Regions from separate parts of the Chryseobacterium hilariae genome, predicted to be linked through region 1. Evidence: riboswitches for the same ligand, from Rfam matches in the RefSeq annotation. Region 1 holds a riboswitch; the other holds the start of a gene.
The links. A riboswitch is a leader RNA that binds a small molecule or an ion and turns the genes downstream of it on or off. The one in region 1 is predicted to bind S-adenosylmethionine.
Positions count from the first base shown of each region.

Region 1 (4,218 bases):
AAATGTAGTGGTAAACAACGGAATCGCTGATTATACCGACGGTTCTATCACTGAAAATACAAGAGTATCTTACCCAATTTACCATATCAATAAGATTGTTCTTCCTTCTAAAGCAGGACATGCTAAGAAGATTGTTTACCTTTCTGCAGATGCATTCGGAGTATTGCCTCCTGTTTCTATTTTAGATGAAAACCAGGCACAATACCACTTCCTTTGCGGGTATACTTCCAAATTAGCTGGTACAGAAAGAGGAATTACTGAACCGGAACCATCTTTCTCTCCTGCATTTGGAGAAGCGTTTCTTACTCTTCACCCGACAATGTATTCTAAAACATTGATTGGTAAAATGAAGGAGCATGGAGCGAAAGCCTATTTAGTAAATACTGGATGGAACGGAACAGGAAAAAGAATCTCTCTGAAAGATACAAGAGCGATCATTGATGCAATCATTGACGGTTCTATTGAAAATGCTCCTAAAACCAGAGTTCCAATCATAAACCTTGAAATTCCTACAGAGCTTCCGAATGTTTCTGAAGGAATCTTGGATCCAAGAGAAACATATAGCAATGCTTCAGAATGGGAAGAAAAAGCAAGAGATCTTGCTGCAAGATATATTAAAAACTTTGAGCAGTACTGCGATACTGAAGAAGGAAGGAAATTAATTGCTTCCGGACCTCAGCTTCAGCAGCAGACTATCTAATACAATAAAAGCCTCATCATCGATGAGGCTTTTTATTTATATATTAAAATTATCTCAATTTTCTGAGAACGATATTATTGCCAGTCATAAAACGAAACATTTAGTCTTAGAAATGCTTAGTGGAATCGAAGCATTTTAAAGTACCAGGTCCTTATTAGCTTACTGTTTTCAAGCTTAAAATCCCCAACTTGTACCCATCCATTCCAAAGCCTGATAATACTGCATCTGTATTGGCTGCTGTTACAGACTTCTGACGGAATTCCTCTCTTTTGTAAATATTACTGATATGGACCTCTATTTTCGGTTTTCTGATATTTTTCAGACAATCCGAGATGGCATACGAATAATGAGTATAGGCTCCGGGATTAATTACCAAAGCATCAAAGTCATCTTCCTGTAACCTGTTGATAATCTCTCCTTCAATGTTGGACTGATAATAGCTTAATTCATGAGATGGAAATTCAGTTTTTAATTTTTCCAAATACTCCTCCATGGATATGCTTCCGTAGATCTCAGGTTCTCTTGTGCCCAAAAGATTCAGATTGGGACCATTTACAATTAAAACTTTCATTCTATAAATTTAAATAGTTTAGTTCTATTTTCGAACCTTTTTTTTCAGTTTTAGGTAAATTGCATTATCTATAATGATATTTATCATGTTTGGCTATTTCGTAATTCTGTAACTGTTTGCTACAGCGAGCATTGATTAAGTTTTTAAGTTAATTTTTGAAAATATTTCATAATAAATTTTAAAGTCTACTTGTTTTGTAGACTAATTGTTTTTAGATTTGTAAACATATTTCGATCGGCTTATAAAGAAAGATGGAGGGAACTGACCCTGTGAAATCTTAACAACCTGCCCCGAGCAAGGTGTTACATTCAGCCTTTAAAGGAAAAATAAGCATTTGGTTAATCGTATTTATCGATGCCCTTTGCTGTCTTTTCTGCAAAGGGCAAATTTTTAATATGTGATAAATAAAATTGATTATGATTAGTAAAAATTTAATTAACTCTAAAATTTGGATTCCTCCGGTTGCCGTATTTTTCTTAGGAATCTTCAGTGTCAATGCACAAGAAGTAAAGCCGAAAAAAGATACGATTAACGAAAAGGAAATAGATGAAGTGGTTGTCATTGCTTATGGTAAAGCAAAAAGAACAAGCTATACAGGTTCAGTGGCCACAATCTCCAGCGATAAGATCAATAACAGACCGGTTACCAATATTACAAAAGCTCTGGAAGGCCAGGTTCCCGGTGTTCAGGCTGTAAGTGCTTCCGGACAACCCGGTTCAACGGCTTCTGTAAGAATAAGGGGAGTAGGTTCTATCAGTGCTTCCAGTGATCCTCTTTATGTGGTAGATGGGATTCCTTTTGACGGAAATATCAACTCCATCAGCCCGAATGATATAGAATCCATCAGTGTTCTGAAAGATGCTACGGCAAGTTCATTATACGGTTCAAGAGGAGCTAACGGGATTATCATCATTACAACGAAATCCGGTAAGAAGGGAGAATCAAGAATCAATTTTAATATCAGTCAGGGATTTTCCAGCAGAGCGGTAAAAGATTATAAGCAGGTAAGTACAGATGAATATTTCCAGCTGTATTGGGAAGCGTTGAGAAACGGATACAAATCCGGACAGATATCTTCCCAGCAGGCCGGGCAAATGGCAAGTAATAATCTTGTGAATGCTCTGGGGATAAATCCTTACGGAACCGGATTTCCAAATCCTGTGGGAGCAGACGGAAAGCTTCTCCCTGGAGCAAAAGCATTATGGAATGATGATTGGCGGGATATTCTTCAAAGAACAGCTTCCAGAAGTCAGGTTGATTTTGATATCAGCGGAGGCAGCGAAAAAAGTAATTATTTCTTTTCATTAGGATATCTTGATGACAAAGGGATTGCTATAGAGTCCGGCTTTCAAAAATTTGCAACCAGGCTAAAAATTAATTCAGAAGTAAAGAAATGGCTGAATGCAGGAGTTAATTTAAGTTATACAAACAGTATCCAGAATGCCCCGCCGTCTTCAGATTCCAGAACCGACAATATCATCAATGCAGCAAGAGTTATTCCGTCTTTCTATCCGTATTATGAAAGAAATGCAGATGGAAGCTATGTGCTGGATGCGGGAGGAAATAGAATTTATGATTTCGGGAAATACAGGCCCACAAGTGCATTACAGAATCAAAATGCAGCGGCAACGCTTCCTTTAGATAAAAATGAAAATAAAGAAGACAATTTCTCGGGAAAAGGATTTTTAGATTTTACTTTCCTTCCGGAACTGAAATTTAAAACCAGCTTTTCAGTTGATCTCGTGAATTATAACGGTCATTATTATTCAAATCCACTTGTTGGAGAGGGGAGTGAGATCGGAGGCTCTGTAACGAGATCAAACAGCAGAACGCTTTCCTATACCACAAGTAATATTCTGACTTTTGATAAGAAGTTCGGGAAACATCACCTTAATGTGTTGGGAGGGCAGGAATTTTATAAATATGATTATCAGACGATATCCGGTTCCAGAAGCCAGTTTTCTCTTCCTTACTATTACGAGCCTGATGCAGCTGCTTTGTTGGGAAGCTTCAGTGGAAACAGGGATAAATTTTCTTTATTGAGTTTCCTGGGAAGAGCGGAGTATGATTTCAACAATACTTACTTTTTATCAGTATCTGGAAGGGCGGACGGCTCTTCAAGGTTCTTTGCAGATAACCGATGGGGAAAATTCTGGTCAGTTGGAGGTTCATGGAAAGTTTCAAATGAAGATTTCATTAAAAATTTAAATGTCTTTAATCAGCTAACATTACGTGCAAGTTATGGTGGTCAGGGAAATGATAAATTAAGGAGGCCTAATGGATCTTCACTATACTATGCTTATCAGGAATTATATAAATTTTATAATAATCTTGGCGAGCCGGGAACTGTACTTGAAAAAGTACAGACCAATGATGTAAAATGGGAAACCAATCTTAATTTAAATGTAGGCCTTGAGTTTGCCATTCTTAATAACAGGGTGAAAGGTAACGTAGAATATTTTAAACGAAAAAGCCAGGATCTTCTGTTTAATATGCCGGTTGCGCCATCCCTTGGGATCAGTGATTTCCCGTTTAATGTCGGAACAATACAGAATACAGGTTTTGAGTTTTCATTGTTCACAACGCCAATCAAAAATGATAATTTCCAGTGGAATGTGGATGTGAACCTGAGTACTTTGAGCAATAAGATTACAAAGCTTCCTAAAGGGTCTGTAATTACCGGAACAAAGCGTCTGGAAGTGGGCGGTTCGATCTATGATTTCTTTATTCCTGAATGGATGGGCGTTGATCCTTCCAATGGAAAGCCTTTGTGGAGATATATCTACCAGGATGCGAACGGAAATACAGTGGACGGAACAACCTCAGAATATGCAAAGGCAACAAAAACAGTACAGGGATCTGCACTTCCTAAAGTGACGGGAGGAGTTACTACAAGTGTTGCCTATAAAAACTTTGATGTATCGGGATTGTTGACATTCAGCATCGG
Region 1 is NZ_JBLFFJ010000002.1:276,521-280,738, reverse strand. Features, by position in the region: gene pckA (phosphoenolpyruvate carboxykinase (ATP)) at 1-700, shown strand, start outside; gene ACMGDK_RS08105 (type II 3-dehydroquinate dehydratase) at 855-1,271, opposite strand; SAM riboswitch class I at 1,508-1,604, shown strand; gene ACMGDK_RS08100 (SusC/RagA family TonB-linked outer membrane protein) at 1,688-4,218, shown strand, end outside.

Region 2 (4,218 bases), on a different contig from region 1:
ACAACTGGCAGGTGACCAACTTTCAAAGACCTGCTAAGGAAAATCTTATGGTGTATGAATTACTGCTGAGAGATTTCACGCAGGAAAAAAACTGGCAGTCGTTAATCAACAAAATAACTTATTTAAAGAACTTAAATATCAATGCTATAGAGCTTCTTCCTATTATGGAATTTGAGGGGAATCTTTCATGGGGATACAATACTTCTTTCCATTATGCATTGGACAAAGCTTACGGAACCCCTGAAAAATTCAAAGAATTTGTTGACCTGTGCCACCAGAATGGAATTGCCGTTATTTTAGATATTGCATTTAATCATGCAACAGGACGATCACCTTTAGCGAGATTGTGGAATATTGATCCGGATGGAGACGGTTTCGGAGATATAGCAGCCAATAATCCCTATTTCAATCAAGTTCCGAAGCATTCTTATAATGTGTTTAATGATTTTAATCACTCAAGTCCTTCAACGCAGTATTATGTTGAAAGAAGTCTTCAGCAATGGCTGACTGAATATAAAATTGATGGATTCCGTTGGGATCTAACGAAGGGATTTACCCAAAACTGCTCTGAAAATGATGAAGCCTGTACCAATGCTTACCAACAGGACAGAGTGGATATTATGAAAAATTATGCTAATAAACAGTGGGCTATAGATCCGAATTCCTATATGATATTCGAACATTTGGGAACAGATGCTGAAGAACAGCAGTGGGCAAACTACAGAATTGCCGAAGGAAAAGGGGTGATGCTTTGGAATAAGCAGACTGAGCCTTACAACCAAAATACTATGGGTTACAAAGAAAACAGTAACTATGACAGAATGAATTACAGCCTTCACGGCTTTACCAATATGCATGCTGTAGGTTATGGGGAAAGCCATGATGAAGAAAGGTTAATGTTTAAAAACCTTGCTTATGGAGCCGTAAATGGAAGTTATAATGTGAAAAACTTAAATACAGCATTAGAAAGAATGAAAACGTTTGGAGCTACATTCTTCACTATTCCCGGCCCGAAAATGATCTGGCAGTTTGGTGAACTGGGCTATGAATTCAGCATCAATCGATGTGCAGACGGTACAATCAGCAGCGGATGCCGTACAGATGAAAAACCTGTTGCCTTTACTTTAGGATATGATACCAATGCCAACAGAAAAGCGGTGTATGATACCTGGGCTAAAATTATCAATATCAGAAATACCTATCCGGTTTTCAAATCAAAAACATATACTGTAGAATCCAACAACCTTACCAACGATCCTGAAGGTTTGATCACCAGAATTTATGTGTATGACAATGCAATAGCCGGAATGAAGAATGTGGTAGTTTTGGCAAACTATACCACTGCAGCTCAAAATGTTGTTCCTTACTTCCCTTACACGGGACAGTGGCAAAACCTGATGGATAACTCTGTTTATAATATTGCTTCTACAACAGCTCCTATTACCTTGCAGCCTGGAGAGTTCAGAATTTTCGGTAATTATGCAGGTGCATTATCAACATCTGATGTGAATGCAGCGAATAAACTCTCACTTCAGATTGCAGATAATCCTGTGAAAAACGGTGTGGCAAAATTAGTATATCACAAAGCTAAAAACGGAGAGATCATTATTTTTGACATGAGCAGTAAAAAAATGGATTCCATTAAATTGAATACCGAAAACGGAACGTATGAATTGAAGGCCAATTATCCGCCGGGCACCTATTTGGTTCACCTGCGGTCTGAAACAGGCACTGCCATTCAAAAGATGATTATTAAATAACAAAAGAGGGACGATAAACATCGTCCCTCCTTTTTATAAAACACTACAGAATATATAAATCTAATTTTTGCCAATTAAAAATATTAGTCTACTTTTGCAGTAGATTTATCAAGAAAGGTGGAGGGATTTGGCCCTATGAAACCTTAGCAACCTGCACGACTCTAAAAAGTGTAAAGGTGCTAATTCCAACCCAGTTTGGGGAAGATGAGAAAAGTCAATATTCTGACAGCAATTCCATTTCTTGAAATCTTTTATGTCTGCGGATGAGGTCCGTAGAGCTATTGAATCATTAATTTACGAGGACAAAGATGAAAAAATTAAGCCTGTCGGTTATACTCCTGGGAGCTGTTTTGGTGAACGCACAAGAGCAGGGAAAAGAAAGTCAGATCGAAGATGTAATTATCGTAGGAAACAGAAATGCTAAAAGAACAAAACTGGAAACACCGGTTCCTGTAGACATTATCAATATAGAAAAGCTGCAGAAATCTGCTCCTCAAACGACAGTCCAGGATCTGCTGAATTATGTGATTCCGTCATTTAATTCTGTAAGACAGTCGGCATCCGACGGGACAGAACATATTGATCCCGTAACCTTAAGAGGCATGGGGCCGGATCAGGTTTTAGTGCTCATCAACGGGAAAAGAAGGCACACCACTTCATTGGTCAACTATCAGAATACCGTTGGAAATGGATCTGTAGGAACAGATCTCAGTACAATTCCGGTAATTGCTATCGACAGAATAGAGGTTCTGAGAGACGGTGCCGCCGCACAATATGGTTCTGATGCCATTGCAGGAGTAGTCAATATTATTCTTAAAAAAGATATCGGAGCGACAGCTTCAGCATCCTATGGAATCAGCGGGAGAAATGACGGTGAAACCTATCAGGCCGGAATCAATTACGGATCTTCTCTTGGGAAAAAGGAAAGTTATATAAACCTTTCATTGCAACTGAGCCACAGAGGAAAGACCACAAGAACCCAAAATCATGACCTGGACATTTTCGGAGATAATTTTGCCTATGAATTTGCTAATGATCCTATCGCGGCCAGAGCTGCAGATGATCAAATTATTAGAGAAAGAGGTCTCACCAGGGATGATTTTAATTTTCAGATCGGAGATGCACAGATCAGGCAGGCGCAACTGTTTTTTAATTCCGAATATCCTTTAAGTGAAAGCTTTAAGCTGTATTCTTTCGGAGGTTTCAGCATTAAAGAAGGAAAAGGCTTCGGTTTCAGAAGACTGCCCGGTGAAAAAGATAATGTGGTTTCCTCTATCTACCCGAATGGGTTTCAGGCCTCTTTGAACTCACAGGTTTACGACTTTTCTTATGCTGTAGGAGCGAAATATAATGTTAACAACTGGTTGTTTGATGTAAGCAATACCTTCGGAAGCAACACTTTCAATTATAACGTAGACAATACCAATAATGCATCTTTAGGGGCGAAATCTCCAACGAGCTTTTACGCAGGAGCGCACAATTTTCTTCAGAATACAGTGAATCTTGATGTTTCTAAAAAATTGGATCAGTTTAATATTGCATTTGGAGGAGAGTTCCGCTTTGAACAGTACGAGATCAAAGCTGGAGATGAAACTTCCTACACCCGATATGATATCAATGGAAACCCTGCGGTTCCCGGATCTACAGTGGAAGGGAATGGCGGCTCACAATCATTTATCGGTTTTTCTCCGGACAATGCTTTAAAGAAATCCAGGCATTCAACAGCCATATATGCTGATGTTTCTTATGATATCGCTAAAAAATTGAACATAGATCTGGCAGGAAGATTTGAAAATTATTCAGATTTTGGAAATACGCTGAATGGAAAACTAGCCATGAGATATGAATTTATAAAAGATTATGCAATACGGGCATCAGTAGGAACTGGCTTCAGGGCTCCATCGCTTCAGCAGCAGTATTTTAATAATTCCTATGCCGATATCTCCACTTCAGGAACAGGAATTGTCACCAAAGGAATTTTCAGGAATGACAGTGATGCAGCCAGAGCGCTTGGATTTGATAAACTAAAGCAGGAAACTTCAGTCAATGCCAGTGCCGGATTTACCCTGAAGCCGGCTAACAGACTGTTTATAACAGTTGATGGGTATTGGATCAGGGTAAAAGACAGAATTGTGATCACCAGCAATATCGAAGATCCGAGACTGGCCCAGTATGACGTAGAAAGCGGAAGATTTTTCGCTAATGCAGTAGACACAGAAACAAAAGGAGTAGATGTTGTTATCACTTATGATTGGAAACTGGGCGGAGGAAATTTAAATATTAATCTGGCAGGAAATTATACAGAAACCAAGATCACAGATTTCCATTTTCCTGAAAACTTAGTGCCTTCCCAGGATGAATTCTTCGGGCCGGACCAGATCAATATCATTGAAACCCTTTCTCCTAAGACAAAAGCTTCCTTAGGATTGAATTATGCAATTGGAAAATTCAATTTCAT
Region 2 is NZ_JBLFFJ010000004.1:166,458-170,675, reverse strand. Features, by position in the region: gene ACMGDK_RS13290 (alpha-amylase family glycosyl hydrolase) at 1-1,760, shown strand, start outside; SAM riboswitch class I at 1,863-1,971, shown strand; gene ACMGDK_RS13285 (TonB-dependent receptor plug domain-containing protein) at 2,069-4,218, shown strand, end outside.
Region 2: it holds a riboswitch for S-adenosylmethionine, as region 1 does, so the genes downstream of both, ACMGDK_RS13285 (TonB-dependent receptor plug domain-containing protein) here and ACMGDK_RS08100 (SusC/RagA family TonB-linked outer membrane protein) in region 1, are expected to answer to the same signal.